DNA from 3 places in the Dermacoccus sp. Tok2021 genome. Region 2 is predicted to be linked to each of the others. Evidence: predicted binding sites of a transcription regulator. Region 2 holds the regulator's gene; each other region holds the start of a gene.
What was found. The regulator LexA, encoded in region 2, represses DNA repair genes until DNA is damaged. The targets are predictions, from matches to a motif close to TCGAACANNTGTTCGA.

Region 1: a site for LexA is predicted at 6,870-6,885, ahead of ruvC (crossover junction endodeoxyribonuclease RuvC). Genes of this name have one in related genera too.
Region 3: a site for LexA is predicted at 2,962-2,977, ahead of K9D12_RS10295 (acetoacetate decarboxylase family protein). Genes of this name have one in related genera too.

What each region holds. Positions count from the first base shown of each region.
Region 1 covers NZ_JAGTHU010000001.1:181,542-191,802, forward strand. The annotation lists gene K9D12_RS00825 (HIT domain-containing protein) at 1-220, shown strand, start outside; gene pgsA (phosphatidylinositol phosphate synthase) at 331-954, shown strand; gene K9D12_RS00835 (phosphatidylinositol mannoside acyltransferase) at 954-1,910, shown strand; gene K9D12_RS00840 (glycosyltransferase family 4 protein) at 1,915-3,066, shown strand; gene K9D12_RS00845 (hypothetical protein) at 3,069-3,647, shown strand; gene K9D12_RS00850 (potassium transporter Kup) at 3,865-5,802, opposite strand; gene K9D12_RS00855 (YebC/PmpR family DNA-binding transcriptional regulator) at 6,010-6,783, shown strand; gene ruvC (crossover junction endodeoxyribonuclease RuvC) at 6,957-7,604, shown strand; gene ruvA (Holliday junction branch migration protein RuvA) at 7,601-8,206, shown strand; gene ruvB (Holliday junction branch migration DNA helicase RuvB) at 8,203-9,297, shown strand; gene yajC (preprotein translocase subunit YajC) at 9,373-9,729, shown strand; gene secD (protein translocase subunit SecD) at 9,726-10,261, shown strand, end outside.
Region 2 covers NZ_JAGTHU010000018.1:45,177-55,437, reverse strand. The annotation lists gene leuS (leucine--tRNA ligase) at 1-1,939, shown strand, start outside; gene K9D12_RS11175 (DegV family protein) at 1,969-2,895, shown strand; gene K9D12_RS11170 (ComEA family DNA-binding protein) at 3,051-3,917, shown strand; gene K9D12_RS11165 (ComEC/Rec2 family competence protein) at 3,914-6,289, shown strand; gene K9D12_RS11160 (LysR family transcriptional regulator) at 6,267-7,256, opposite strand; gene K9D12_RS11155 (Sir2 family NAD-dependent protein deacetylase) at 7,326-8,165, shown strand; gene lexA (transcriptional repressor LexA) at 8,179-8,898, opposite strand; gene K9D12_RS11145 (LysM peptidoglycan-binding domain-containing protein) at 9,165-9,578, shown strand; gene nrdR (transcriptional regulator NrdR) at 9,826-10,261, shown strand, end outside.
Region 3 covers NZ_JAGTHU010000016.1:31,680-41,940, forward strand. The annotation lists gene K9D12_RS10285 (aldehyde dehydrogenase family protein) at 1-652, opposite strand, end outside; gene K9D12_RS10290 (GAF domain-containing protein) at 771-1,889, opposite strand; gene K9D12_RS10295 (acetoacetate decarboxylase family protein) at 2,024-2,824, opposite strand; gene K9D12_RS10300 (glutamine synthetase family protein) at 3,042-4,394, shown strand; gene K9D12_RS10305 (cytochrome P450) at 4,425-5,717, shown strand; gene K9D12_RS10310 (nucleotidyltransferase domain-containing protein) at 6,034-6,507, opposite strand; gene K9D12_RS10315 (hypothetical protein) at 6,550-7,041, opposite strand; gene K9D12_RS10320 (aminotransferase class V-fold PLP-dependent enzyme) at 7,118-8,653, opposite strand; gene K9D12_RS10325 (LysR family transcriptional regulator) at 8,797-9,717, shown strand; gene K9D12_RS10330 (PaaI family thioesterase) at 9,823-10,261, shown strand, end outside.

The DNA.
Region 1 (10,261 bases), on a different contig from region 2:
TCGCGCGCTCAAGGCGGCGTCGAACCCGGCCGGATTCAACCTCGGCATGAACCAGGGCGATGTCGCGGGCGCCGGCGTGGCTGCGCACCTGCATCAGCACATCGTGCCCCGCTGGGGTGGCGACATGAACTTCATGCCGATCGTCGGCCAGACGAAGGCTCTCCCGGTGCTTCTCGAGGACAGCCGTCAGCGCATCGCGGCGTCCTGGCCAACCGACTGACGGCCTCGACCTCGCGGGGCGTGCGGCTCGTGAACGCGGGGTGAGATGTGACTCGTCCGGCGCGGCGCGCACCTCGGCTCGACGTATCGAACCGCTACAGTTGAGTCACCATGCTGAACAAGTACGCGCGCGCCTTCTTCTCCGCGATCTTCCGCCCCCTGGCGCAGCTGCTCCTGCGCCTCGGCATCAGCCCTGACGTCGTCACGATCGTCGGCACGCTCGGTGTCTCGTTCGGCGCGCTGTGGTTCTACCCGCGCGGCGAGTTCCTCGTCGGCACGCTGTTCATCACGGCCTTCGTCTTCTCCGACATGCTCGACGGCAACATGGCCCGCCTGTCGGGTCGCTCGTCGGTGTGGGGCGCCTACCTCGACTCCACGCTCGACCGCGTCGGTGACGCCGCCATCTTCGGTGGCCTCGTGCTCTACTTCGCCGGCCAGGGCGACAACTTCCTCATGGCATGCCTCGCGCTCGCCTGTCTCGTGCTCGGTTCCGTCGTCTCGTACGCCAAGGCTCGCGCCGAGGGTCTCGGTATGGAGGCGAACGTCGGCATCGCGGAACGCGCCGACCGTCTCGTCGCGGTTCTCGTCACCACCGGCCTCACGGGCCTGTTCGACCTGCCGTACATCGTCCTGACGATCGTGCTCGCCCTGCTCGCGGTGGCCTCGTTCATCACCGTGCTGCAGCGCATGCTCATGGTGCGTCGCCAGGCGCTCGGCAAGGCTCTCGCGAACTGATGGCTCGGCCCGCTCCCTACCGCAAGCGAGCGCAGGACGCCGCCACCGTTCTCGCCTTCAAGGCCGGATGGCGTGCCGTGCGCGCCCTGCCCGAGCCGGCTGCGTACGCGCTCTTCGAGAAGATCGCGGACGTCCTTCACCGTCGCGGCGGCAAGGACGTCGAGCGGATGCGCTCGAACTACGCCCGGGTCCGCCCGGAACTCGACGCCGCAGCCCTGGACGACCTCACCCGTGAGGGCCTGCGCTCCTACTTCCGTTACTGGTGCGACGCGTTCCGCCTCCAGTCGCTCTCGCAAGACGATCTGCGCTCGCTCGTGCGCACCACCGGTGCCATCGACCAGGTGCGGGCGGACCTTGCGGCGGGGGAGTCGATCGTCCTCTACCTCGGCCACCTCGGTAACTGGGATCTCGCCGGCGCATGGTCCGCCACCGAGCTCGCGCACGTCACGACCGTTGCCGAACGTCTCGAACCCGACGAGCTCTTCCGCGCGTTCCTCGAGTTCCGTGAGGGCCTCGGCATGACGATCATCCCGTTGACGCAGGGCGTCGACGTCATGGGTCAGGTCGAGGCGGCGCTGCGGGTGCCGGGCGCCTTTGCGCCGCTGCTGTCGGACCGTGACCTCACGCAGCGTGGCGTCACCGTGAAGCTCGCCGGACACGACGCGCGGGTCGCCGCCGGGCCCGCGATTCTGGCCCGGCGCACGGGTGCTCGCCTGTACCCCGTCACGATCACCTACGACCCTCCGAGGGGTCGCGCGATGCGAGGCATCGAGATCCGCTTCCACGACCCTGTCGATGCCGGTTCGTCGCCGGACATGCGCGCCGACGTCCTCGCGGCCACGCAGCAGTGCGTCGATGCGTTGTCGACGGCGATCGTCGAGCGCACCGAGGACTGGCACATGATGCAGCGCGTCTTCGTCGACGACCTCGGCAACCGCGCGCCGCGAGGGAACTGACACGATGCGCGTCGGTCTCGTCAGCCCGTACTCGTTCGACGTGCCCGGCGGCGTGCAGCTGCACGTGCGCGACCTCGCCGAGTACCTCATCGGCGCCGGCCACGACGTGAGCGTCCTCGCGCCCGCGGACGACGAGACGCACATGCCCGACTACTTCGTCAGCGCCGGGCGTGCCGTGCCGATTCGCTACAACGGCTCCGTGGCGCGCCTCGCCTTCGGCCCACTGACGGCTGCCCGCGTCAACCGCTGGTTGGAGCGCGGTCAGTTCGACGTCCTGCACGCGCACGAGCCGGTCAGCCCCAGCGTGTCGATGCTCGCCCTGTGGGCGTATGACGGACCCGTCGTGGCGACGTTCCACACCTCCAACGTGCGTTCTCGCGCGCTGCACGCCGCGCACCCGCTGCTTCGTCCTGGCCTGGAGAAGATCACGGGCCGCATCGCGGTGTCGCAGGCAGCGCGTGAGACGGTGGCGCGTCACCTCGGTGGTGACGCGGTCGTCGTCCCGAACGGTGTGTACGTCGACCAATTTGCGCAGGCACCCCAGAACCCTGCGTGGCGCGGCACGGACGAGCGCCCGACGATCGCGTTCCTCGGGCGGATGAACGAACCGCGCAAGGGTCTCGACGTCCTCGTGCGCGCTCTGCCGCAGATCGCCCGCAGCTACCCGGGTGTGCGGCTGCTCGTCGCCGGGCCGGGGGAGCGCGACGAGGTGATCAAGGCCGTTCCCGAGCAGATGCGTGAGCGCATCGAGTTGCTCGGCATGATCTCCGACGCGGAGAAGGCGTCGCTGTTCCGCTCGGTCGACCTCTACGTCGCGCCGAACACCGGCGGTGAGAGTTTCGGCATCATCCTCGTGGAGGCATTGAGTGCCGGGGTGCCGGTTGTGGCCAGCGACCTCGAGGCGTTCGCGCGCGTGTTGGACGGTGGGCGCTGCGGCGTCCTGTTCCGCACGGGCGACGAGGGCGACCTCGCACGCCGTGTGACGGCGTTGCTCGACGACCCCCACCGCCGCGCAGACCTGGCGCGTCGGGGCGCGGAGCGCGCCCGAATCTACGACTGGAGCACCGTCGCACGCCACATCCTCACGGCCTACGAGACGGTGGCGAGCTCGCACGAGGTGAGTGAGCGGACGTTGCGCATCGCGAGGAGGTTGTAGTCGTGCAGGAGTGGACCGTTGTTGCGTTGCTCCTCGCGGGAGCGCTCGCCGTCGCGTGGTACCTGAGCTACACGGCTGCCCGGCTCGACCGTTTGCACGCACGGGTCGAGGGGTCGCTCGCGGCGCTCGACGCCCAGTTGGTGCGGCGCGCGGAGGTGGCCTTGGAACTGGCGAACGGCGCCGACCTCGATGCTGCGAGTGCGTTTCTCCTGGCGTCGGCGGCGAGTGCGTCGCTCGAGGCGTCTGAAGGCGCTCAGATCACCGCGGAGGTGCAGGAGGTGGGCGTGCCCGAGGAACGGGCGCTCATCGAGGGGGAGCTGACGGCGGCCCTCGGCGCGGTGGTCGAGGACTGGGCTCCGGCGTCGGCGGCGGGCACGCAGGTGCGGCGCCGGTTGGCTGACGCGTGTGAGCGGGTGGAGTTGGCGCACCGGTTCCACAACGAGGCGGTGACGGATGTCCGTCGGGTGCGTGCGAAGCCGGTGGTGCGGGCGTTGCACTTGGCGGGTCGCACCCACTTGCCGCGCCCGGTGGAGTTCGACGACCACGTCGAGGGCCTGACGACGACATCCGCCTGGCGCTGAGCACTCTCGCTCCTCGAAAACCCAACCCAGAAATCGCCGCCTGAAAAGCCAGGCAAGCACCCAAGCCACAACGCTCTTCAAGAACCGAACCCGGCTGGAAGCGGACGCCCCCGAAGCGCTGTCGCACCGAGCGTCGGTCCTCGCAAGCTCGGACCGGCGCTCGGTGCGACAGCGCAAGGGAAAAGACAGGCAGATCCTTTTGTAGGGCGCGAGCGCCCTACAAAAGGATCTGCGCTCCCATCATCACCGTCCGCTCCTTGGGGAGGCGGAAGTAGTCGGCGGGGACGGCGGCGTTGTGGGTCATGGCGATGAAGAGCAGTTTGCGCAGTTTGTTCATGCCGGGGCGGCCGGTGTCGAGGAGGCCGATTTCGGAGACGAAGTAGTAGGCGGTGTCGGGGTCGATGTCGACGCCTTGTTCCTTGGCGATGCGCAGTGCGGCGGGGACGTCTTGGTCGTCCTGGAAGCCGTACTTGAGGGTGAGGTGGGTGATGCGGTCGTAGTCGTTGCCGAGTTGGTCGAGGATGACGGTGTCTTGGGGGGCGACGTGGGGCACGTTGGCGCTGAGGGTGCTGACGATGAAGACGTTCTCGTGGATGACGTGGTTGAAGTTGGCGTTCTCGCGCAGGGCGAGGGGCGTCGTGTCCTTGTCGGGGTGGAGGAACACGGCGGTGCCGGGCACTTCGCGCAGGTCGCCGCTGCGGGCTGTTTCGACGAAGGTGGCGAGGGGACCTTCGATGCTCTGGCGGCGGGTGGCGACGATGGCGCGCCCCTTCTGCCAGGTGAGCATGGACATGCCGATGCCGAGTGCGATGACGACGGGTAGCCAACCGCCGTGCAGCAGTTTGGCGACGTTGGCGAGGAAGAAGATGCCTTCGAAGAGGTAGAGCGCGACGCCGAGGGTGACGATGCGCCAGGTGCGCCACTTGAGCGTGCTGTGGGCGTAGACGAGGAACAGCGTCGTCGTCATGAGGAATGTGCCGGTGACGGCGAGGCCGTAGGCGACGGCGAGTTTCTCCGAACTGCGGAAGGCGAAGAGCAGAAGCATGACGCCGATGAAGAGCACCCAGTTGACCCCGGGGATGTAGATCTGGCCCTCTTCCTCCTGGCCGGTGTGACGCACGGTCATGCGGGGCAGGTAACCGGTTCGTTCGGCCTGTCGTGCCACGGAGAACGCGCCGGAGATGACGGCCTGGGAGGCGATGACGGTGGCCATGGTCGCGAGGATGACGAGCGGTAGCTTCGCCCATTCGGGGGCGAGGAGGAAGAACGGGTTCGCGATCTTGTCCGGGTTGGTGAGGATGAGCGAGCCCTGGCCCATGTAGTTGAGGACGAGCGAGGGGAACACGAGGAGGAACCAGGCTCGGGTGATGGGGGCGCGCCCGAAGTGACCCATGTCGGCGTAGAGGGCCTCGGCGCCGGTGACGCACAGGACGATCGAGCCCGCGGCGATGAACGCGATGAAGGGATGCTCGACGACGAACAGCGTGGCGTAGTTCGGCAGGAACGCCTTGAGGATGTGCGGGTCGCGCACGATCTGGCCGATGCCGAGGGCGGCGATGGTGACGAACCACAGGATCATGATGGGGCCGAAGAACTTGCCGACGACCTCGGTGCCCTTGCGCTGCACGAGGAACAGGATCGTGATGATGACGGCGCCGATCGGTACGACGTACCGGTTGAGTCCGGGCCGCACGACTTCGAGGCCTTCGACGGCCGACATGACGGAGATGGCGGGGGTGATCACGCTGTCGCCGAAGAACAGCGATGCTCCGATGACGCCGAGAAGCATGACGACGCTCCAGCGCTTGCCGCCCTTGGGCACTCCCTGGCGCACGAGCGCCGCGAGCGCCATGATGCCGCCCTCGCCGTCGTTGTCGGCGCGGAGCACGAAGAGCACGTACTTGATCGTCACGATGATGGTGAGCGACCAGAACATCCAGGAGATCGTTCCGTAGATGTCTGCCTCGTTGGCGATGACGGCGTTGTGGCTGGCGTTGAACACGCTCTGCACGGAGTACAGGGGGCTCGTGCCGATGTCGCCGAAGACGACACCGAGCGCGCCGAGCACGAGCGCGCCGGCACCCTTCTTCCGGTGCCCGCCGGCCCGCTCGTCAGTTTCCGCAGTGACCGACGCGGACCCGTTCGAAGATGTCACGTCCGAAAGTATGAACCTGCAGTGCCGTGTCGCGGCAACTGTGGTTCACCTGAGCAGATGTGAGGCGAGGAGCGCACCCCGTTAGACTGCCGACAGATCTGACGGGTGGGCGCGCGTGTCGTCGTGAGCCGCCCCGCGGGCCTTCGGCGAAGGAGCACCGCGACAGAACCCCAGAGGAACGGCACGACGGACCAGCGAGAGGGAGACATGAGCGGCCACTCCAAATGGGCGACGACGAAGCACAAGAAGGCTGCGATCGACGCCAAGCGCGGCAAGCTGTTCGCCAAGCTCATCAAGAACATCGAGGTTGCGGCCCGTTCCGGTGGTGGCGACCCGGCCGGTAACCCGACGCTGTACGACGCCATCCAGAAGGCGAAGAAGTCGTCGGTCCCTAACGACAACATCGACCGGGCCGTCAAGCGCGGTTCGGGCGCAGAGGCCGGTGGAGCCGAGTACCAGGCCCTCATGTACGAGGGTTATGCCCCTGGCGGCGTCGCCGTGCTCATCGAGTGCCTGACGGACAACAAGAACCGCGCCGTCGCCGAGGTTCGCACCGCTCTGCAGAAGAACGGCGGCTCGATGGCCGACTCCGGTTCGGTCGCCTACCTGTTCAACCGCAAGGGCGTCGTCATCGTGCCCAAGGACCAGGGAGACAAGGACGACGCGACGGAGGACGGCGTCCTCGAGATCGTCCTCGAGGCCGGTGCCGAGGAGGTCAACGACCTCGGTGAGTCCTTCGAGATCGTCTCCGAAGCGGGCGACTTCGTGGGTGTGCGTGAGGCGCTCCAGTCGGCCGGTATCGACTACGACTCCGCCGAGGCCTCGTGGATGCCGTCGATGGAGGTTCCCCTCGACAAGGACGGCGCGAAGAAGATGTTCCGTGTCATCGAGGCACTCGAGGACAGCGACGACGTGCAGAACGTCTTCGCCAACGGTCAGGTCTCGGACGAGGTTCTCGCCGAACTCGACGCCGAGGACTGATCGGCAAGCACGTCACCAGCGGAAGGCGGCTCGACCCTCGGCGGGTCGGGTCGCCTTCGGCGTGTGCGACGGTAGAGTGATCGGGTGCGAACAGGTGTTCGCATCGACTCATCGTCTTGTCATCTTGTTGGTCAGGTGCCGGGGCGGTCCCGTCAGCGGAAGGAGCGTTGCGCATGCGTGTGCTCGCCGTTGACCCCGGTCTGACGCGCTGCGGCGTCGGAGTGGTTCAGGGCGCTCCCGGCGGTCGCCTGCAGATCGTCACGGTCGGCGTGATCCGCACCGGTGCGGACACCCCACTGCACGAGCGTCTTCACGAGTTGCAGGTGGAACTCGAGGCCGTCTTCGAACGCACCAGGCCGGACGCCGTCGCCGTCGAGCGCATGTTCGCCCGAAACGACGTCTCGACCATCATGGGCACCGCCCAGGCCTCCGCCGTTCCGATGCTCGCTGCTGCGTCGCGCGGGTTGCCGCTCGGTCTGCACACGCCGTCCGAGGTGAAGGCAGCTGTCACGGGCAACGGGCGGGCCGACAAGGCTCAGGTGACGGCCATGGTGACGCGCATCCTCGGTCTCGAGAGCGCCCCCAAGCCCGCTGACGCCGCCGACGCTCTGGCTCTTGCCATCTGTCACCACTGGCGTGGTGCGGGTGCCGCCCGTCGGGCCAACACCGACGGCGAGCGTCCGTTCGCCCCGGCGGCGGCCCAGTACCGTGCCGCAGAAGCTGCTGCGGCGCGTCGATCCCGTTCGGCGGCCAAGCAGTATCGTGAGCCGCTGCGCTCGTCCGCCTCCCGCGACGCCCCCACCCGAGGAGCCCGTCCATGATCTCCAGCCTCACCGGCGCCGTCGCAGCAGCGACGCTCGACACCGTGGTCCTCGAGGTCGGGGGAGTCGGGCTGCTCGTCCACACCACGCCTGCGACGGCCGCCTCGGCGCGCCCGGGGGAGTCGATGCGCCTGGCGACGTCGCTGGTGGTGCGTGAGGACTCGCTCACCCTCTTCGGCTTCGCCGGTGACGACGAACGCGCCCTGTTCGAGCAGGTGCAGACCGTCAGTGGTGTCGGGCCGCGCCTCGCCCTGGCGATGCTGGCCGTTCACGACCCGGCGCAGCTGTCGTCGGCCATCGCGACAGGCAACGTCACCGCCTTGACGAAGGTGCCCGGCATCGGCAAGAAGGGCGCCGAGCGCATCGTCCTCGAACTGCGCGACAAGGTCGTGCCCGTCGGTACGGGCGAAACAGAGGCCACGCCCGAGGTACCTGCCGCGACGACACCGGGTGACTCGCAGGTGGCAGAGGCGCTCGTGGGGCTCGGCTGGAGCGCCAAGCAGGCCGATGACGCCGTGGCCAAGGTCGCCAAGCTGCCCGAGGCCGACGGCGCCACGACGCCCGTCCTGTTGCGCCTGGCCCTACGGGAGCTCGGCCGATGAGTCCGGCACACTTCGAGGACCACAGCGCCGACATCTCGCCGCGCCTCGTCGACCCGCACGGTTCTGAGGACGAGCAGCAGCTCGAAGCGGCCCTGAGGCCGAAGAAGCTGGCCGACTTCCCCGGTCAGGAGCGGGTGCGTGATCAGCTCGGTCTCGTGCTCGAGGCCGCGCGCCGACGCGGTGCGCCGCCGGACCACGTCCTGCTCTCCGGCCCTCCCGGGCTCGGCAAGACGACGCTCGCCATGATCGTGGCGAGCGAGCTCGAGGCCCCTATCCGCATCACGAGCGGACCCGCCATCCAGCACGCGGGTGACCTGGCGGCCATCCTCAGCTCTCTCACCGAGGGCGAGGTGCTCTTCCTCGACGAGATCCACCGCATGGCGCGCCCGGCGGAGGAGATGCTGTACCTCGCGATGGAGGACTTCCGCGTCGACGTCATCGTCGGCAAGGGGCCGGGCGCAACGGCCATCCCGCTCGAACTGCCGCCGTTCACCGTCGTCGGCGCCACCACGCGTGCGGGGCTGCTGCCCGCGCCGCTGCGTGACCGCTTCGGCTTCACCGGCCACCTCGACTACTACAAGGCGAGCGATCTTGCTGCCATCCTCGCGCGCAACGCCGACCTGCTCGGCGTGCCCGCGACACGCGAGGGCATCGAGGAGATCGCCGGTCGCTCGCGCGGTACCCCGCGCATCGCGAACCGACTCCTGCGCCGCGTCCGTGACTACGCGCAGGTGCACGGCCGTCAGGTCGTCGACCTGGGGTCGGCCCGAGCCGCGCTCGACCTCTTCGATGTCGACGCGAGCGGCCTCGACAGGCTCGACCGTGCCGTGCTCGAGGCCCTGTGCCGCCGGTTCGGTGGTGGGCCTGTGGGCCTGTCGACACTCGCCGTCGCCGTCGGTGAGGAGCCCGACACCGTCGAGACCGTGGCTGAGCCGTACCTCGTGCGCGAGGGCTACATGATCCGCACGCCGCGAGGGCGCGCTGCGGCGCCGCTCGCGTGGAGCCACCTCGGGCTCACCCCACCGGAATCGTCCCTGGGCGGCGCGCTGTTCGACCCGGCCGAGGGTGGGGACGGGCGCTTCACCGGGTAGGGTGGTGCGGCCAGTGGTCCGGCACCTGACGTGGATGCGGACCCCGGCAGACCCGAGAACTACGTGAGGACCTTCATGCCGAACATGGTTGCCGCATCGCAGTCGGGAGGCTCCGGCTTCTCGATGCTCCTGCTGCTCCTGCCCTTCCTCCTCATTGCGCTGATGTTCTTCAGCCAGCGCAAGCGAGCCCAGGCGACCCAGAGGGCGCAGGCTGCGCTGAGCGTGGGCGACGAGGTCTGCACGACGAGTGGAATGTACGGCACGCTGCGTCGCCTCGACGACGCCACGGGTGAGGTCGAGGTGGCGCCCGGCACGGTGATCCGCTTCGACCGCCGCGCGCTGCTGCCGGCCAATGTCGACCCGGTCTCCGGTCGGGTTCAGGACGAGAACCGACGCGACGACGCCGCAGGCGCCGAGGGCGACGCACGATGAGCACGCCGACCGGCGCGCCGCACAACATCGACTCGAACCGCCCGAACCGCGCGAAGGCGAAGAAGACTCCGCCGTCCAGCCCGAAGAAGAGCCTCGCCGGCCTCCTCATCGTGTTCCTGGCTCTCATCGGCGGAATCGCGGCAACGGACAGCTGGCTGCCGAAGCTCGGTCTCGACCTCGAGGGTGGCCGTGAGGTCGTCCTCGAACCTGTCGTCACCGGCGGTTCGTCCGTCAACGAGTCGCAGGTCAAGCAGGCCGTCGACATCATCCGTAACCGCGTCGACGCGTCCGGCACCGCCGAGGCCGAGGTGACGACGCTCGGTGCGCGCAACATCGTCGTGTCGATTCCGGGCAACCCGAGCCGTCAGGTGCTCGACTCCCTGTCGCGCTCTTCGCAGCTCGACTTCCGCGCCGTCGTCGCGACGGCCCAGGGCTCGAAGCAGGGACAGTCGCCCTACCGCCTGCCCGAGGTCATCAAGAGCTCCGGCGCGAACCAGGCGACGCCCTCGGGTTCGGCATCGACCTCCCCGTC
Region 2 (10,261 bases):
GCTCGAGGTCTTCACGACGCGCCCCGACACGATCTTCGGCGCGACGTTCATGGTGGTCGCCCCGGAGCATCCGCTCGTCGACACGCTCGTGCCCGACACGTGGCCCGAGGGCACGAAGGACGCGTGGAGCGGGGGCGCGACAAGCCCGCGCGAGGCCGTCGACACCTATCGTCGTGAGGCCTCCCGCAAGAGCGACCTCGAGCGTCAGACCGGCGAGAAGGGCAAGACCGGTGTCTTCACCGGTGCCTTCGCCACGAACCCGGTGACAGGTCGACGCATGCCCGTCTTCGTCGCCGACTACGTCCTCATGGGCTACGGCACCGGCGCCATCATGGCCGTGCCCGCGCAGGACGAGCGCGACTGGGACTTCGCGGCCGCGTACGACCTCGACGTCATCCGCACCGTGCAGCCGTCCGAGGGCCACCCGGAGAACAAGCCGTTCACCGGCGCGGGCGTCGCCATCAACTCGGCCACCTCGGGCCTCAGCCTCGACGGGCTCGGCATCGAGGACGCCAAGGTCAAGATCATCGAGTGGCTCGAGGCGAACGAGCGCGGAAGCGGCACGACGACCTACCGCCTGCGCGACTGGCTGTTCAGCCGCCAGCGCTACTGGGGCGAGCCCTTCCCGGTGGTCTACGACGAGAACGGCGAGGCGCACGCCCTGCCGGAGTCGATGCTGCCGGTCGAACTGCCCGACGTCGCGGACTACTCGCCGAAGACCTACGACCCGGAGGACGCCCAGTCCATGCCGGAGTCGCCCTTGTCGCGTGCGAGCGAGTGGGTGAGCGTCGAGCTCGACCTCGGTGACGGTCGCAAGACGTACACGCGCGAGACGAACACGATGCCCAACTGGGCCGGTTCGTGCTGGTACGAACTGCGTTACGCAGACCCCGCAAACGACGAACGATTCGTCGACGCGGGCTGTGAGGAGTACTGGCTCGGCAAGGGCCGCGGCTTCGGCAAGGGCGTCGCGAACGACCCGGGCGGCGTCGACCTCTACGTCGGCGGCGCCGAGCACGCCGTCCTGCACCTGCTGTACGCGCGTTTTTGGCACAAGGTGCTGTTCGACCTCGGCCTCATCTCGAGCGAGGAGCCGTTCCGCAAGCTCTACAACCAGGGCATGGTGCAGGCCTACGCGTTCCGTGACGGGCGCGGCCAGCCGGTGCCGGCTGCCGAGGTCACCGAGCGCGAGGTCGACGGCGAGACGGTGTTCGAGTGGCAGGGCGAGCGCGTCACCCGTGAGTACGGGAAGATGGGCAAGTCGCTCAAGAACGTCGTCACGCCGGACGAGATGTGCGACGCGTTCGGCGCCGACACCTTCCGCGTCTACGAGATGTCGATGGGCCCCCTCGACGCGTCGCGTCCGTGGGAGACCCGTGCCGCCGTCGGCTCGCAGCGCTTCCTGCAGCGTCTGTGGCGCAACGTCGTCGACGAGGGCAGCGGCGAGGTCACCGTCACCGATGCGCCGATGGATGACGCCACGAAGCGCGCACTCCACCAGACGATCGACGCGGTGAGCGCCGACTTCGAGAACCTGCGTTTCAACACGGCGGTCGCTCGCCTCATCGAGCTCAACAACACGCTGACGAAGCTCGACGCCGTGCCGCGCGAGGCGGCCGAGGCGCTCGTGCTCATGACGGCGCCGCTGGCCCCGCACATCGGTGAGGAGCTGTGGAAGCGCCTGGGTCACGACACGACGCTGGCGTTCGAGCCGTTCCCGGTCGCCGACCCGGCGTTCCTCGTGCAGGACACCGTTGTTGCCGTCGTCCAGGTGGCCGGCAAGGTGCGCGATCGCCTCGACGTCGCCGCCGACATCAGCGAGGCCGACCTCGAGGCCGCAGCCATGGCGAGCGAGCGCGTGCAGTCGTTCCTCGAGGGCAAGACGGTTCGCAAGGTCATCGTCCGAGCTCCCAAGCTCGTCAACATCGTCGCGAACTGATGGCTGCGCGACGACGGGACGCCCCTCGCGTGGGTGTCGTCACGGACTCGACGGCGTGCCTGCCGGACGAGCTCGTGGCGGCGCTCGGCGGGACGCTCGCCGTCGTGCCGCTGACCGTGACGATCGACGGGCGCTCGCTCGTCGAGGGTGAGGGCGTCACCGGGGAGACGGTGGCCCAAGCCGAACAGAACGAGCGGGAACTGTCGACGGCCCGGCCGGCGCCTGCGCGCATGGTCGAGGCGTACGAGTACCTCGCGGGTCAGGGCTGCACCAAGATCGTCTCCGTTCACGCGGCGGCCCAGCTGTCGTCCACGGTGAGTTCGGCGCGCCTCGCGGCGGCCGAATCGTCTGTGCCCGTCTCCGTCGTGGACTCCACGACGATGGGCATGGCGATGGGTTTTGCGGCGCTCGCCGGGGCTCGTTCGGCCGTGCGCGGTGAAGGCTTCGCCGCGGTCGAGGAGGTCATCCGTTCCGTGGCGACGACGTCGCGCACGGCGCTCTACGTCGACTCGCTGGAACCGCTGCGCCGCGGTGGTCGCGTCGGTCGGGCCGGTGCCCTTCTCGGCTCCGCGCTGTCGATCAAGCCGCTGCTGCGCCTCGAGGACGGGGTGATCGAGCCCTTGGCACGCGTGCGAACGACGGGCAAGGCCATCGAACGCCTGGGGCGGTGGGCGCTCGCGGAGGCGCGGGCCCTCGGACCGGGCCCGGTCGTCTGCGCCGTGCACTCCGTGACGCGACAGGACCTTGCCGAGCGACTCACGGGGCTCCTCACGGAATCGGCGGAGAAGGACACTGACGGAGCAGAGCCGGTGACCTGGGCAGAACCCATCGTGCAGGCACCGCTGGCCGCCGCCGTCACGGCGCACATCGGCAGCGGGGCGATCGGCGTGGCCGTGGCGCGGATGCCGGAGGATTCGTCGGGGGCCGACCCGAACGGGGAAACCGACGCCGCGTGACGGTCTGATTCCGTCGTGGGCCCGGTGCGCCGTGTCCGAGCTTCCTCCACAGGCGTGATGCCTGCGCATGACCCCGAACTGTCGCAGCAGGCGCTTCCACAGGCTCAAGCGGCGCAGGATGGTGTTCACTCCGGAGGCCTTCGTAGCGTCACGCCATGACGACTCGACACGACAGCGACGACCGGCTCGACGAAGTGCTCGCGGAGATCGAACGGGCACGTCGCGAACCCGCGTGGACCCCTGAGCCGGAGCGCACGCCCCGACGGCTCATCCGCCCTCCTGCTCCGCTCGACGAGGCTCGCTGGGCGCCGTCACGCACGGCCGTTGTCGTGGTTGCACTGTGTGCACTGCTCGCTGCTCTCGTCTTCGGTGTGCGTGTCATGCTCACGCCGGACACATCGAGCGCCGCAACAGGCTCTTCAGCCAAACCGCTGCAGGTCGCGGGTCGTGCCACGGTGTCGAGCGCCCCATCGGGCGCTGCCGCGGCGCCCACGAACGCTGCCTCGACAGCGGCCACCCCCGCCGCTGCGGCGTCGCCCTCGGTGCTCAACATCCACGTCGTCGGGGCGGTGCGCACTCCCGGCGTCGTCACGGTCACACCGGGCGCCAGGGTCGAGGACGCCGTCAGGGCAGCCGGTGGGCTGAAGGGAGCCGATGCTTCCGGCATCAATCTCGCGCGGCCACTCGCCGACGGAGAGCAGGTCATCGTGCCGAGGCCGGGGGAGTCCCCGCCGGTTCCCAGCCCGCCCGCGGCTCCGGCGCGTGTTCAACCGTCATCGGGTGCAGCGGCCATCACACCGGGAACCCCGGGGGCCTCTGCAGGGGCGTCCGCCCTGGTCAATCTCAACACGGCCGACGCGGCCGCGCTCGACACCCTGCCCGGAGTGGGGCCGGTCCTCGCGCAGAGAATCCTCGACTGGCGCACGGAACACGGCCGATTCTCGAGCGTCGAGGAGTTGGGTGAGGTCAGCGGCATCGGTGACAAGGCCCTGGAGCGGCTGCGCTCCAAGGTCACGGTGTGAGGAGCGAGCACGACCTCCGGCTGCTCGGCGCGGCATGTTGTGGCTGGGGCGTGCTCGCCGTGTTGCTCGCACTACGAGCCTCGGCCACCGAGGTCGTCGTGGTGGCGCTCGCCGCCGCAGCGCTGGGGGGAGCGCTGTTCCTGTCGCGGGTTCGGCGCGCGCTCGTCGTGGGCGTTGCCTTCTGTGCGGTCGTCACGGCGCTGATCGCCACGGCGGCCGGAGGACAACTCGCTCACCAACGTCAGGGGCCGCTCGCCGAGTTGGCGGCCGAACGAGCCAGCGGAACGTTCGAGGCCGTCGTCACGGGGCAACCCCGCGCCCTTGAACCTAAGGGGCCGGGCGCTGCGGACCGGTATCTCGTTCCCCTCACCGTGCACCGAGTCCAGGCCCGCGGAACGCGGGTCGACGTGGCGACGCCGGTCGTCCTGATCGGTGACGGACGGTGGCGGACCGTGCCGTGGAGAGCTCGGCTCGATGTGAAGGGCAGACTCGCGCCCTCGGAACGGCTCGGGTCTGCCCAGGCGCTGCTCGTGGCGCGCGGTGGACCTCATGTCCTTGACGGGTCGCCACCGGTCATCGCACAACTCGAAGTCTTGCGCCGGGGTCTGTCGCACGCGGCTCGAAACCTCCCGGACGACCCGCGCGGCCTCGTGCCGGCTCTCGTCGTCGGTGACGTCGCCGCGATCCCGGCCGAGTTGAACGACGACATGAGCGTCACGGGCATGTCGCACCTCAACGCGGTGAGCGGGTCGAACGTCACCATTGTGCTCGTCGCGGCGTCGTGGTGTCTGTCCTGGTCTGGTCTGCGTCGGCGCGCCCGCACAGTGGCGGCTCTTCTTGTCGTCCTCCTCTACGTGCTCGTGTGCCATCCGGATCCGAGCGTTGTCCGTGCCGGAGCGATGGGCATCGTCGGGTTGCTCGGCACGTCGTGGGGCAGACCGAAAGCTGCCTGCCCGGCGCTCGGGGCGGCCATCACGCTGCTCCTCATGTGGGATCCGTGGCTCGCCGTGAGTGCGGGGTTCGCGCTCTCGGCGCTCGCCACGCTCGGCCTCGTGCTCTTCGCGAAGCGATGGGCGAACGCCCTGACGGAACGGTTGCCGCAAACGCCGTCGTCGAAGCTGACCCACGCGATCGAACTGTGTCTCATTCCCGTCGCCGCCCAGGCGCTGTGCTTGCCCATCCTCGTGGCGCTGAGTGGTGCCGTGTCGCTCGTTTCCCTGCCGGCGAACGTTCTCGCGGAGCCCTTTGTCGCACCGGCCACGCTCGCGGGGATGGTCGTTCTGCTCGTGGCACCACTCGTCCCGGCTCTGGCCGATCTGCTCGTGTGGGCGGCGGGTCTTCCCGCCTGGGTCATTTCCACGATTGCCCACGTCGCCGCATCCGTGCCAGGGGGCTCGTTGCCGTGGCCGAGCGGGGCGCCCGGCATCGTGCTGGCCGTCGTCCTCCTCGCGGCGCTCCTGTTCGGGTGGCGAATCGTCCCGTGGCTCGGCCTTCGAGGGTGGGCATCCGTCACGTTGGTGGCGCTCGTCCCTGCGGCCCTGTGGCTTCCGATCCCCGGAGAGGGACGCGCAGATCCGGGGTGGCTGTATGCCCAGTGCGACGTCGGGCAGGGAGATGCCGCGTTGGTACGCACCGGTGAGCAGGCGGCGATCCTCGTCGACACCGGACCCGAGGAAGGCGACGTCACCGGGTGCCTCGATCGTCACGGCGTGACGCGTGTGGACGCCGTCGTGCTCACGCACCTGCATGCCGACCACGTCGATGGTCTCGGGGCCGTACTCGAGCGGCAGCCGTCGGTCGAGGTCTTCGTGACGTGGCTGACGAGCCACAGCTCGAGCCCTCGTGGTGGCCGAGGGGAGAGGGATGCCGATGCCCAGACGAGGCAGGTGTTGCGCCGTTACGGGAAGGTTGCGCAACGCCTCGCACCGGGTCAGCAGGTCCGTGTCGGTGACGCCGTGCTCGACGTCCTCTGGCCGCGCCGAGCGTTGGCGGCGGGTTCGCCGGTCAACAATGCTTCCCTCGTGCTCGATGTGGCGACGCCGAGCGTGCATGCGCTCATGCTCGGCGACGTCGAACGGGAGGCGCAGGCCGCGTGCATCGGGGAGGTGACGCGCCGAGCAGCGTCGCGTCCCTACGACCTCGTCAAGGTTGCTCACCACGGCAGCGCGAACCAGAGTGCCGGGCTCTATCGGGCGGCTTCGGCGCGGGTCGGCCTCATCGGGGTGGGGGAGGGCAACGATTACGGACACCCGAAGGAATCGCTCCTGTCGTTACTCGCCCAGAGCGGAACAGCCGTCTACCGAACGGACCTTTCAGGAGACCTCGACGTCGTACCCGTCGGTAGATCGCTCACGGTCGAACCGCAGAGATGACACCGTTGAGAGTCGTAGGAGATTCCAGTCGCGAGCCGGAGGGAACCGGCGACAGGTTCGGCAGAGCGTCGGTTGCTTCCCGCAGCGCGTCGAGGGTGGCCTTGACCGCCGGCACACGCTGGAGGTCGGGCGTGGTGACAGCCTGAACCGAACGACGGCTCGCCGGCTCGATGGCGATGGTGGCCACGCGGGGGTGCTGAGTCGAACGCAGGATGAGCTCCGGGATGAGGGCCACGCCCAACCCCTCGGCCACGAGTCCGAGCACGGTGACGTAGTCCTCGGTCTCGAACGCGACGTCAGGGGTGTAACCCGCCGAGGTGGCGAGCGAGAGCAGGTGGCCCCGGCAGCGCGGGCATCCGGCGATCCACGACGCGGACTCGAGCTCCTCCATCGACACGGAGCCCCTTCCGGCAAACGGGTGATCGGCCGGCACGGCGAGGCGCACCTCGTCCTCGAGCAGGTCGAGCGTGGTGAGCCCCTCGAGATCCTCCGCGTGTGCCGCGATCTCGTCGCCGTCGTAGGAGAACGCGATTGCAACATCGCAATCTCCCGCCCGAAGCGCCGCGAGTGACTCCGGCGGCTCCGCTTCCGCGAAGGTGACCTGAACGTCGGGGTAGCGCTGCTTGACGAGCGACAGCGCTCGTGGGACGACGGTCGACGAGGCCGAGGGGAAGGCCATGAGGCGCACTCGTCCCGCCCTCAGGCCGGCGATCGAGGCCACTTCGCCCTCCGCCGCCTCGAGAGCGGCGAGCACCGGAGTGGCTGTGCGGGCGAGCACGTGGCCCGCCTCGGTCAGACGCACCGAACGTCCGAGGCGCTCGACGAGAGCCGTTCCCGTCTTGTCCTCCAAGCGGCGCACCATCTGGGACACGGCAGGCTGGGAGTAGCCCAGGGAAGCAGCGGCAGCGGTGAAGCTACCCTCCTGGGCAATGGCTTTCATGACCCGAAGGCCGGCGGCGTCGATCATCCGTAGAGAATAACCCGGCGTTATCGGATGTTGTAGTTTCTATCGATTGTCGAATGAGAGGGGCCACCTGTGACTGCAGAGTTGGCGGAGTTCGTCGCGCAGGGCGACCTGTTCGTGCTCACCGGGGCGGGTCTCTCGACCGAGTCGGGCATTCCCGACTACCGCAAGCCTGACGGCACCCGCCGAACGGTTCCCATGACGTTCCAGCAGTTCCTCAGCGGGGACGACGCGCGCCGACGCTACTGGGTTCGCAGCGCCGTCGGGTGGGAACGTTTCGCCGCGGCTCGGCCCAACGGCGGCCACCACGCTGTTGCAGCCTTGCAGCGCGCAGGTCTCGTGCAACACCTCGTGACGCAGAACGTCGACGGTCTTCATGCGGCCTCCGGAGCGGACGCCCTCGAACTGCACGGTTCGCTCTCCTCGGTGCAGTGCGTCGAGTGCGGCAGCCGCTCGGATCGAGCCGAGTTCCAGGGGCGCATCCGCGACGCCAACCCGAACCTCCCGCGCGACGTGGCCCTGTTGGCCGACGGAGACGCCGAGGTTGCCCGGAGTGCAGAGGATGCGTTCGTTCTCGTGGCCTGTCCGCACTGTGGTTCGCTCGTCGTCAAGCCCGACGTCGTGATGTTCGGCGAGAGCGTGCCCACCGCGACGGTTGAGCACTGCTACGCGCAGCTCGAACTGTCACGGGCGGTTCTCGTTCTCGGAAGTTCGCTCAAGGTGATGTCGGGCTTCCGGTTCGTCTCGGCGGCGCTCAAGGCGGGCAAGCCCGTGGCCCTGGTCGGTCTGGGAAGCATGCGCGGTTCGGAGCGCGCCGATCTCGTGCTACACGAACCGCTTGGTGCCACACTCACCGCGACATGCGAACGCCTCGGCCTGCAGGTGCAGACCGAGGCGAACGCGACGACGTGAGGGTGGGCGAGAGTCAGACGCTGCGCAGCACCGCCGTGACCTTGCCCATGATGCTGGCTTCGTCGCCGTCGATCGGCTCGTAGTTCTCGTTCGCGGGCAGGAGCCACGTCTTGCCGTTCGTGCGCTTGAACGTCTTCACGGTGGCCTCGCCGTCGAGCAGCGCCGCCACGATCTCACCGTTGGACGCCTCCGGCTGCTGGCGCACGACGACCCAGTCGCCGTCGCAGATGGCGGCTTCGATCATCGAGTCGCCGACAACCTTGAGCAGGAACAGTTCGCCGTCACCGACGATCTGACGGGGGAGGGGGAACACGTCCTCGACGGCCTGCTCGGCCAGGATCGGCCCGCCGGCGGCGATGCGTCCGACGACGGGGACGAAGGAGGCCTGCGGACGCTCGTTGCCCGAGTCGGTCTCGTCGTACGTGCTCTCGGACGCTGCACGCACCGAGGTGCCTCCGCGGTAACCGCGGGTGTCGGCGCCGTCGTCGGGGGAGACGACCTCCATGGCGCGAGGGCGGTTGGGGTCGCGACGCAGGTAACCCTTGCGCTCGAGCGTGGCGAGCTGGTGTGCGACGGAGCTCGGGCTCGTCAGCCCGACGGCCTCACCGATCTCGCGCAGGCTCGGCGGGTAGCCGCGCTCGTCGACCGAGCGCCGGATGACGGTGAGCACTTTCTGCTGGCGCGGGGTCAGTTTGCCCTTCGCGCGGTTGTTCATGGAGTGGACCTCACCCATGGCGTCTCCTCACATCGACGAAAACAGTGATCTCGCGGACGCGGACCTCGGTGCGGAGCCCTGATTCTCCCCGGAATTCCGGGGTTGTCGGTGGCCGCTGATTCGGTGTGAGCGTTCGGGATCAACGTAGGCACCACCGTACACAGTTTTCGCAAACATGTACGAGAAACACGCCGCCGACGGCCTTGCTTTCGAACGTTTGTGTCGTACAGTTGTTCTATCGCACGGATGTTCGATGCATCCGCGCCGAGTCAGGAGGAATGAACATGAGTGCTGTGCCCAGTCTGGACGTCCCGGCGGTCGCGCCGAGCCCCCGTCGTCACCTGCACCTCGTTCCGTCGGGGCCTGCGGTCGTCGATTCCCTCGAGGGTGGTCGTAGCACGCGGCGCGCCCCGTTGACGCGTCGTGCCGTTCTCGCTCGCCGTCGCTTCGCTGCCCTTCTGGCGCTTCTGGTTCTCGTCGGCGGTGGCCTCCTTGCGGCCAAGGCCGTGGCCGAAGCTAACCCTGCCGGTGGCGCGACGTCGGTCACGGTGAAGGACGGGGAGACCCTTTCTCAGATCGCCGCTCGTGAGCTGCCGTCCTTGCGTAACGACCGTGGTGTGGTGGCCATCCAGGAGGCCAACAACATGAGCTCGATGCACGTTCAGGCCGGCCAGCGAATTCTCGTTCCGGCAGGCTGAGCGGCCCCCTCGGCGTGTCGCTGGGGCGAGCCGCACATCTTTTCCGCGTCATTGCTGGGGTTGGTGCGCCGGGTTTGCCGACACGGTTGCGAGCGGTCGCCAACGCAACCTAGGATTCCTAGATGTAGGGCACAGGCGCCCTAATGCCCCCAACATGTGGTTGTTTGCGGAAGAGTTCCCGCGATGCCGGTGTTGGGGTTCATACCGTCACGAGGCGGTGGAATCCTGCGATCGAGAGGCGTGGCACGTGCACTGTCCCTTCTGCCGCAACGCCGACTCCCGTGTGGTCGACTCCCGTTCGACCGAGGACGGCACCTGCATCAAGCGTCGCCGCCAGTGCCCCGACTGCGGCAAGCGTTTCTCCACCGTCGAGACCGCGAGCCTCACGGTCGTCAAGCGCTCCGGTGTGAGCGAACCCTTCTCTCGCGACAAGGTCATGTCGGGCGTGCGCAAGGCCTGCCAGGGCCGCCCGGTTTCCGACGATCAGCTCGCCGTCCTCGCTCAGCAGGTGGAGGAGTCGATCCGCTCCAAGGGGGCTGCGGAGATCGACGCCCACGATGTCGGCATCGAGATCCTCGGCCCGCTGCGCGAACTCGACCACGTCGCGTACCTGCGGTTCGCGTCCGTCTACCAGGCCTTCGAGTCACTGACTGACTTCGAGGACGCCGTCGCCGACCTGCGCA
Region 3 (10,261 bases), on a different contig from region 2:
TGACGATGTTGACGACGCCCTTGGGGATCAGGTCTTCGATGATCTCCATGAGCACGAGGATCGACGCGGGCGTCTGCTCCGCCGGCTTGAGGACGACGCAGTTACCTGCGGCCAGCGCCGGCGCGAGCTTCCACACGGCCATGAGGATGGGGAAGTTCCACGGGATGATCTGCCCGACGACGCCGAGCGGCTCGTGGAAGTGGTAAGCGACGGTGTCCTCGTCGATCTGCGAGAGGCTGCCTTCCTGCGCGCGGATGGCACCGGCGAAGTAGCGGAAGTGGTCGATCGCGAGGGGGATGTCGGCGTTGAGCGTCTCGCGCACCGGCTTGCCGTTGTCCCACGTCTCCGCGACGGCGATCTTCTCGAGGTTCTCCTCCATCCGGTCGGCGATCCGGTTGAGGATGAGTGCCCGCTCCGCGGGCGAGGTCTTGTTCCACGTCGGTGCCGCCGCCCATGCCGCGTCGAGGGCGGCCTCGATGTCCTCGGCAGTGCCGCGGCCCACCTCGCAGAACGTCTTGCCGGTGACCGGGGTGGGGTTCTCGAAGTACTGCCCCTTCTTCGGCGCGACCCATTCGCCGCCGATGAAGTGCTCGTAGCGCTTCTTGAACTCGACCTTGGAGCCCTCGGTTCCCGGGTTGGCGTAGACCGTCATCGCAGCTTCCTTTCCCTGAGCCCGCGGGATGTGACGCGGGGTTACGTGATGTGCGTCACGTTACAAAGGGCTGCGTTGCATCAACGTTGCACTGCCCGTGCAACGCGCTGTGCGGGCGTCAGTTCGCCTGGCGCAGACGAGTGTCGAGCTGTTCGAGATGCGTGAGAACGATGGCCCGCTGTGGCGCGCGCGGTGGCAGGACGGTGAGTGCCATGTGCCACGACTCGACGTCATCGGCGGCCTCGGGCAGGTCGAGGTAGCGCAGAAGGGTCTCGGGAGTGGCGTCACTGAGCATCGCTTCGCGCAGCGACCCGGACGTCGAACGCAGCAGGTCGACGACGGGCTCCGCCTCGCTGTGCGTCAGCGAGGCTCCGCGATACAGCTCGAGGGCTTCGTCGTGCTCGCCGCGACGCAGATGCTCCGTGACCTGGACGGCATCGATGAGCAGTGGCCCCGTGAGGCGGTAGGGGCGGCTTTCGAGGTTCGGCGCGCCGGGAATCGTGTCGAGCCGTCGACGAAGCCGCAGCATCTCGCCGCGGATGGTGGCGGGCGGCGTGCCGTCCGGGTAGACGAGGGCCCCGATCTCGTCGGCGCTGAGGCCTTGGGGTTCGAGCGCGAGTGTCACGAGGAGTTCGGCGTGGCGGTCGGTGAGTGCGTGGGTGGCCGTACCCGTTTCGATGCAGGGGCGGCCGTGGTGGACGAGACGCAGCCGCGCGCTCGTGTGCGGTGGAGGGCCGACCGGCACCCCGGCGAGGCGAAGTTCACGAGCCACCGCGGCCGCGGTGGCCTGCACGAGTGCGAGGGTGCGCCGGTCTGCCGCAGCGTCACCTCCCGTCACGTCGAGAGCGCCGAGCACCTCGCCGGTGACGGGGTCGACGAGCGGCGCCGCGGAGCAGCTGAACGGGTGGACGTCCGGGCGCGTGTGCTCCTCGCGATGGATCGAGACCGCTTCGCCGCGGGCCACAGCTCGCCCCGGCGCGTTCGTGCCGACCTGCGCCTCCGACCAGTTCGCCCCCGCGGTGAAGCCGATGCTCTCGGCGCGGCTGCGGGCGCGGGAGTCTCCGTCGACGTAGTGCAGGCGTGCCTCGCGGTCCGCGATGGCGATGACGAGACCCTCGTCGCGTGCCGTCGAGCTCAACAGCGAACTGACGAGGGGGATCGCGTCGGCGAGCCGAGCGTGGACGCAGCCGGGGCCGCACCCGCAGGCGCAACCCTGTGGACGGGATTTGTGCCGCATCCCTTCCCCTCTCGCCGTGACCCACCTCACACTACACTCGTCCGGGGTGGGGTGGGTCGGCGGCGTGACGCTGCGTGCCGTGTGTCCACGAACTCATCTGCGACGCAGGCTGCCGCCCTTCGCAGCCGCCTGGCTCACACGAGACGTTCGAGCGTCTCGCCGCCGTTCCAAATGACGCCGATCTGCCGGTAGTAGCCGCCGATGATCTCGTCGACCTCCAGGGCGGCGAGTTCCTCCGTGGGCGATTCGAACAGGCGCAGATCGACGTCACCACGCCACGCCTGCCCGCCCTCGAACTCGGCCGCGCCGGACGAGATGAGCTCGCTGTAGGCGTCGCCCGTCGCCCCGCGGGCGATGTCGGGGTAGATGCGGTGGTGGGCCATCGGGTGGCCGTTGACGAAGCCGTTCGTCTCACTCGGCTCGCGCAGCGTCAGCACGGCCTCGGCGAGACGACGGTCGCCGGCGGCGAGCGTCGCACCGAACATGCCGCCCTCGGCGATCTGCGGCGCACCCTGCGCGAAGGGGTGGGGGCGCGTCTGCCACATCGAGCCGAGCTTCTTCGGGTAGCCCTGGTGCAGGCCGCGGCCGATCGCGAAGTCCTTGTCGACCCAGATGTAGACGCAGCGGCTGAACGTCTTGCCCTTGTACGAGCAGCGGACGACGGCGAACGCCTCCTTGTACTGGGCGCGCACCGGGTCGAGCAGCTCCTCGCGGGAGCTGGAGCAGCTCTGCCAGTCGGCCCAGATGAGCGCGACGGCGCCCGGGTCCTCGTCGGCGAGTTCCAGTGGGGCGGGCAGGAGTTCGCGCACACGCTCCGGGTTGGTGCGGTACTCGACCGTCAGCAGGTCGCCCGAGTAGTACCACGGCGGGCTCGGGATGATGCCCGAGGTTCCGCCGGCGGTGCGGGGGTAGAAGAAGCCCTTCTGGTCGCTCATGTGCCTGCACCCTTTCACCGTCTGCGGCCCGTGCCGCAAGTTTGTTGCCGAGAAATCGTTCGTGTCCGTACGACACCGGCTAGGCTACCCGATCAAGAGGGGTTGTGTGGCCTGAGTCACACGGCTACTGTTCGGATCCGAACGACCTTTTGACTCACTCCCGGCACGGCAACCGTCGGGGGAGGCGTTCGCTCACAAAGGCGTGAAAGGCGATGGCATGACGAAGATCGACTCGAGGCTCATGGCCGAAGCCATGGAGAAGTGTGCGGCGGAGGGCATCGACGTCGTCCGCCTCGGCTACTCCGACATCATCGGCACCGACCGCAGCAAGGATCTGCTCGTCAACCGCTTCGAGCGCACCACCGGCCACGGCGTCGCGTTCTGCCGCAGCGTCTACGGCACGACGCCCATGGGTGACGTCGTCGACATCGAGGGCGGCCTCGCCGCGGGTCTGCCCGACATCGTGGCCTACCCCGACATCGAGACGATCAAGACCGTGCCGTGGGAGCCGGGCGTCGCCCACGTCATCGCCGACGTGTTCAACCCGGACGGTTCGCCGTCCGCCGAGAGCCCGCGCTACGTCCTCAAGCAGGTCATCGAGAAGTTCAGCTCCATCGCGGGCACCCCGATCTGCGGCCCGGAGCTCGAGTTCTACCTCCTCGAGGAGTCGGACACGAACGACTCCGGCTGGGCGCGCTACGGCGAGAGCCCCGGCAACGTCTATGTCTCCGGCCTGCGCGGCGACCCCGAGAACGTTCTGCTCGCCTCGCTGCGTCAGCTCGGCGCCTACGACCTCGACGTCATCGCCGCGAACCACGAGTTCAGCTCCGGCCAGTTCGAGATCAACCTCTGGCACTCCGACGCACTCGACGCCTCCGACCGCGCGTTCCGCTTCAAGGCCGCCGTCAAGGAGATGGCGCGCGCCGGTGGCAAGCTCGCGACGTTCATGGCCAAGCCGTTCAACGACGAGGGCGGCTCGGGCTTCCACCTGCACTTCTCGACGCAGGACGCCGCAGGCAACCACCTCTTCGACGACCCGAACAGCCACAACGGCCTCTCCGCCGTCGCTCACCACGCGATCGGCGGCATCCTCAAGCACGCCCCGGCGCTCGCGGCGCTCGCGAACCCGACGATCAACTCCTACAAGCGCTTCGGGCCGGACACGCTCGCCCCGTGGCTCATCGACTGGGGTCTCGACAACCGCAGCGCGATGGTGCGCATCCCCCCGGAGCGTGGCTCGGCGTCGCGCCTGGAGCTGCGCCTCGGCGACGCGTCGGCCAACCCCTACCTGCTCACGGCGGCGACGCTGGCCGCGGCCTACCTCGGCATCAAGAACGAGATCGACCCGGGTCCCGCGCTCGAGGGCTACGGCTACGACCCGGAGCGTTCGCCCAAGCTGCCCTCGTCCCTGTGCGAGGCGCTCGACGCCCTCGAGGCCGACTCGGAGATGCGCGAGGTGCTCGGCGAGGGCTTCGTCACGACCTTCCTCGCGTACAAGCGCAACGAGATCGAGCGTTTCAACGCCTTCATCACGGACTGGGAGTTCCGTGAGTACACCTACCACCTGTGATCCAGACTTCAGCGATCGAAGGAGACCGACATGACCACTGACGTGGGTGCCGCACCCAGCAGCCAGTACACGCTCGAAGACGTCGACCTCGCGAACCTCGACAGGTTCCGCGACAACGAGGGTTGGGCCCAGTTCGCCGCCCTGCGCGCCGGTGACCCGGTGCACTGGAACGAGGAGTCCGACGGCAAGGGCTTCTGGGCCGTCACGAAGTACGACGACATCTGGGCCGTCGACAAGGACTCCGAGACGTTCACGTCGGAGAAGTTCGTCAACCTTGAGGATGTCGACGACGACCTCATGGACTTCCGCCGTTCCATGCTGGAGACGGACGGCGCGCGTCACACGGCGCTGCGCAAGCTCATCCAGCGTGAGTTCTCGCCGCGCAACCTCCTCAAGAACTACGAGGCGTTCCTGCGCGAGCTGACGAAGAACACGATCGACGAGGCGAAGAAGACGTCGCCCGACGGCGAGTTCGACTTCGTCGAGAAGATCTCGGCCGACTTCCCGATCCAGGTGCTCGCGCGCCTGCTCGACGTGCCGCGCGACCACACGCCGCAGCTCATCGCGTGGGGCAATGAGATGGTGGCCAACACCGACCCGGACTACACGCAGCACCTGCTCGACTCGCCCGAGTCGGAGAAGTACCGCCACCTGCCGTTCCGTTCGCCCACCGTGCAGGACGTCTGGGACTACGGGCGCGACCTGCGTGACAAGCGCGTCGGCGGCGAGGGCAAGGACCTCGTCTCGATCCTCGCCAACAAGATGCCCGAGGACGGCGTGCCGCTCTCGGACCAGGACTTCAACAACTACTTCTCGCTGCTCGTCATCGCCGGCAACGAGACGACGCGCCACGCGATCAGCCAGATCATGCTGGGCCTCATCGCGCAGCCCGACCAGTTCAAGCTGCTCAAGGAGGACCCGTCGCTCATCGAGTCTGGCCTCGAGGAGTTGCTGCGCTGGGCGACGCCGGTTTACCACTTCCGCCGCACGGCGACAAAGGACGTCGAGCTCGGTGGCAAGCAGATCAAGGAAGGCGACAAGGTCGTCATGTGGTTCGGCTCGGGCAACCGTGACGAGGACGTCTTCGAGAACCCGAACAAGATCGACGTGACGCGCAAGAACGTCGACCACATGACGTTCGGCAAGGGCTCGCCGCACCTGTGCCTCGGCAACAACCTCGCCCGCCTCGAGATCCGCCTGCTGCTCGAGGAGCTGCTGCCGCGCATCGAGAAGATCGAGCTCGTCGGCGACGTGAAGCGCGTGCGCTCCAACTTCGTCAATGGTGTGAAGAAGTTCCCGGTGAAGGTGACCTGGGCGGAGTGATCCGACCGCCACAGATCCCCACTTGCGCGACGAATCGCGCGAGTGGGGATCTTTGTGCCTGGTCTGTCCCCAATTGCGCGACATCTCGCGCGAGTGGGGGGCGAGGGCTGCCCGACGCACGCTGACGCGCGGTCCGATCGTCAGGTGAGCTCGGCTGCGAGGCGAGTCAGAAGGGTTGGGACATCCCGTTCTGCGGTGGTTCGCAGGAGGCGTCCGTCGCAACTTGCGTAGCGGGTTCGTCGAGGTAGGTCACGACGAACTGCAAGTGGTAGCGGGCTTCTTCAACGTTCTCGGCGGGTGTGCGTCCGGTGGGGGCTCACAGCGGAACGGCTTCCTTCAGGACGCGTTCGCGTAGGTAGGGCCTCAGCCCCGAGTCGGGCGTGAGTTCCACTGTCGCGCCCACTTCTTCGGTGAGTCGTGACTGGAGGCGCTCGAGGTCGAGCAGGCTGAGGTAAGCGAGGCTGAGGTCCGCCAGGAGATCGATGTCCGAGCCGGCGTGCTCGCGGCCCGTGGCGACGGAGCCGAAGACACGCACATTGCGTCCCCCGGCAACCTCGATGAGGTGGATCACCGCTTGGCGGTGGGCGCGCAACCTGCGGGCAAGAGGTCCGGACCCGTGAAAGCGGATGAGGCGCGACACCTCAGGCTGGCTGCGTCCGATACGCCGGGCGATCTCGCGCTGGGACATTCCCTCGCGGTGTGCGTCGCGGACGGCAGCGGTCAACATGGCGCGAGCGTCACGCGTCATGCGGTCGCTCGCGGCTGCGATCTCCTCCAAGCCCGTCGCCATGGCTACAGACTACAGCCGATAGCAAGACCTATCGGTGAATCCTCAGTCCTCGACGATGACGAGGACGCCCTTGTCGGCGACGACGGCGTCGAGGTCGATGCCGGTGAGGTCGACGACGGCCTGCTTGAGGGTCTTCTCGGGGTCGCCGTCGATGATGGCGGTCGGTTCGCCCTCGACGGGCTCGCCGTCCTCCGCCGTGACACCCGACGCGTCGAGCGTCAGCATGCGGCTCTGCTCGTCGCCGTCGACGATGAGCAGCCACGTCTTCGAGTTGCCTGCGAAAACGGCGGTGACGGCCTCGTCCGCGATGTCGGGGATGAGGTCGGGCTGCAGCATGAGCTCGTAGCCGACGAGGACGACCGCGTCCTTGTCGTCATCCGTGCGCGCCGTGAACGCGCCGACGTACCCCGCCGGCAGCGCGTTGGAGATGGCCTCCTCGCCCGTGACGTAGTCCGTCGTCGGGTCGAGAATGCCGCTGGGCAGCGTGTCGATCGTCAGACCGGGCAGGACCGCAAAGGCCGTGTTGAGTGCCATGCCTCCACCCTACGGCGTGGCGCGATGTTGCCTGGGAAACGCGGCACCGGTGCCGCGCACGCCGCTCAACATCGGGTCAGGCGTCGACGGCGCGGGCGAGCTTCTCGACGGCGGCGTGGATCTCGTCGATGAGGGGCTCGGTCTCCGGCTTCATCGTCACGCTGCGCAGGATGCGCGCGCCCGCCTCGGGAGCCTCGCCGGGAACGTCGTGGCCACGGTTCGTCATGTCGTCGGGCTTCACCTGGTAGGTCGCGACGAAGAGCGACTCGTCACGCGGCGCCTTCATGCCGTTCGTGAGGATCGCGCCCGAACGGCGGTCGACGTCGGCGAGGGATTCGCCCTTCGGGAAGTAGCTGACGATGTCGAGGTCGGGCTCCTGGTAGAGGTCGAACACCTCCGAGTTGCGCAGCTTCTCGGCCCACGCCAGCGCGGCGCGACGTCCCGGCGCGACGATCTCGCCCATGCCCTCCCGCGTGAGCGGAAGCAGCTGGAGCGTCATCCACAGCGCCGCCGCGGACGCGCCCGAACGCGAGCACTCGAGCGAGATCTCGCCCATGTGCAGGTCGTCACCGCTCGTGAAGTACGTGTACGGCGAGGTGTGGTCGTAGAAGTTCGCCACGTTCGGATCGCGGAACAGCACCGCGCCGCAGCCGTACGGCTGCAGGCCGTGCTTGTGCGGGTCGATGACGACGGAGTCGGCCTCGTCGATCGCCCGGAAGGCGGCGGCCACGTCCGGCGCCAGCAGGTCGTCGCCCTCCTCGGCGAGCAGGCGGAAGAAACCGCCGTACGCCGCGTCGACGTGCACGCGCACGCCGTACTTGCGGCACAGCGGAATCGCCTTGTCGATCGGATCGACGGCCCCCAAGCCCGTCGTTCCGGCCGTCAGGACGACGGTGCCGATGCCGCCCGCCGAGATGAGGTGCTCCAGTGCCACGAGATCCATGCGTCCACGCGAGTCGGTGGGCACGGCGACCGACGGCACGTTGAGCAGGTGGCTCATGCGTCCGTGCGTGTAGTGCGCGTCGGCGCTATGTGCGATCGCCTTGCGCGGGTGCGTCTCGCGTGCGACGAACAGCGCCTCGAGGTTGGCCACGGTGCCCGACGTCGTGAGGTGGCCGAGGTGGCACATGCCGCTCTCGTGTTCCGAGTCGTCATGCGGCACACCGAAGCTCGCCGACGAACCGTTCTTGCCCTCCATCGACTGACGATGCGCGCGGCAGCCGAACATGTGCGCGATCGCGTCGACGCACTCCTGCTCCATGCGCGTCGTCGCGGCGCCCGCGTCGAGGTCGTGGTTGTTCGGGTTGATGAGCATCGTCGTGAGGTAGCCGACGACGGCCGCCGGGTGCGGCGGCTTGAGCATCTGCCCGACGTAGCGCGGGTGGAAGAACGGATAGTTCGCGCGCAGACGCGTCGTCAGTTCCTCGAAGGCGCCGTGGAACGCGTCGGCGTCCACCTCCTGCGTCGGGTGTGGCGTGGAGGGGCCGTACCCGTTCATCCACTCGGTGATGAAGCCCATCGCCTCGTCGAGGTATCCGCGCAGCGGGCCCATGGCCGCCGCGGACATGCCCGGCAGCGGGGCCGGGTTCGTGACGATCTCGTCGGACGACATCGATACCTCCGAAGGTGGGGAGTGGTGTGCGTCACTCAGGCTGAAGCATGGTGGCTAGGCTGTCCAATACTTGTTTCGGCTGCCTGTCATGCCTTTCTGTTATGGCTCGACGAACAGTCGACCGGCGGCGCGAGGAGGGGCCAGTGGAACTACGGGCGCTGCGCTATTTCGTTGCCGTGGCCGACGCCGGCACCGTGACGGGCGGTTCGGCCACCGTCCACGTCAGCCAGCCGGCGGTGTCGAGGCAGATCCGCGGTCTCGAACACGAACTCGGCGTGACGCTCTTCGCCCGCTCCGAGGGTGGCGTCCGCCTCACCGCCGCCGGTACGGAACTGCTCGCCCTCGCCCGGGATCTCCTCGAGCGCGAGGCCTTCATCAAACGCACCGCGACCTCGCTCGCGGCCGGACGTCTCGTCTCGCTGACGTTCGCCGCTCCGCCGACAACCCTGAGCGACGTGATCGCCCCGTTCCTCGCCTCGCGACCCGCTGACGACGGCGCCTCACCGACGCCGAACGTCGTCGCACGCCCCAGCGAGGACGTCTTCGCCGCGCTCGACGAGGGCGCGGACTTCGTCGTCGCCCCGGCGCCCGCCCCGAGCGGCCTCGCGTCGATGATCATCGCCGAGCTACCGGTGCGCGCCTACGTCGGTTCACGACCATCGGCGGACGACGAGGCGCAGAGCCACGAAGCGCCGCGCACCCTCTCGCTCGAGACCCTCGCGACCGCCGACCCCCTCGTCGTCCTGCCCGGTCGCTACCCGGTGCGGAAGGTTCTCGCGCGCGCCTTCGAGGACGCGGGGCTCGCGCCGGCACACCTGCAGGAGGTCGACTCACCGGAGGCCGCCCAGGCCATCGCCGCGTCCGGCCGCGGCATCGCGGTGCTGACGAACGACCCGCGCTTCGGCCTCGTACCGCGGCGGGTCCTCGACGTCGACGGCCAGGTGCTCACACAGTCGCTGCGGGCCGCATGGTCGCCCGATCATCACGCAGCGGGCGAGCTAGCCGCGCTGGCGGAGGATCTGCGTGACTTCTGCGCGCGTCAGTACGCCGACGACCTCGCCTGAACCTTTCCCTCGTCACCAGGCACCCTCGACGTACTCGCCCTGCTCGGGGCATCATGCGCACAGGCCGGTGCCCGCCCCGGCGATGCCGAACTCAGAGGAGAACCCATGACCGAGCGCGACGCCATCGCCGCACTGCACGCCCTGCGTGAGAACACGGTGCCGCCCGAGACGATCGATGCCCACGATTCGGTGGCGACGCAAATACGCGAGCTGCTCGACCTCGTGGCCGCTTCTCGCCTCGACGCCGCTCAGGCCGGCGAAATCACGGAACACCTGCGCGAGGTGAACACCATTCTGCGCGGCGCCGGAGCCCCCGAACCCGAGCGCGTCTGGGGTCGAGTCGACACCGTCGGCCGCGCGCAGACCCTCGTGCCGTCCGTCGTCGACGGCACCTACGTCGGCGACTCGTTCTCCGGCAGCGTCCGCTTCGGTACGTTCCACGTCGGGGAGAACTCCGTCGTCCACGGCGGCGCGATCTGCCTGCTCTTCGACGACGTCCTCGGAGCGCTCGCTCTGGAAGCCGAGCTCGACCCCAGTCGCACGG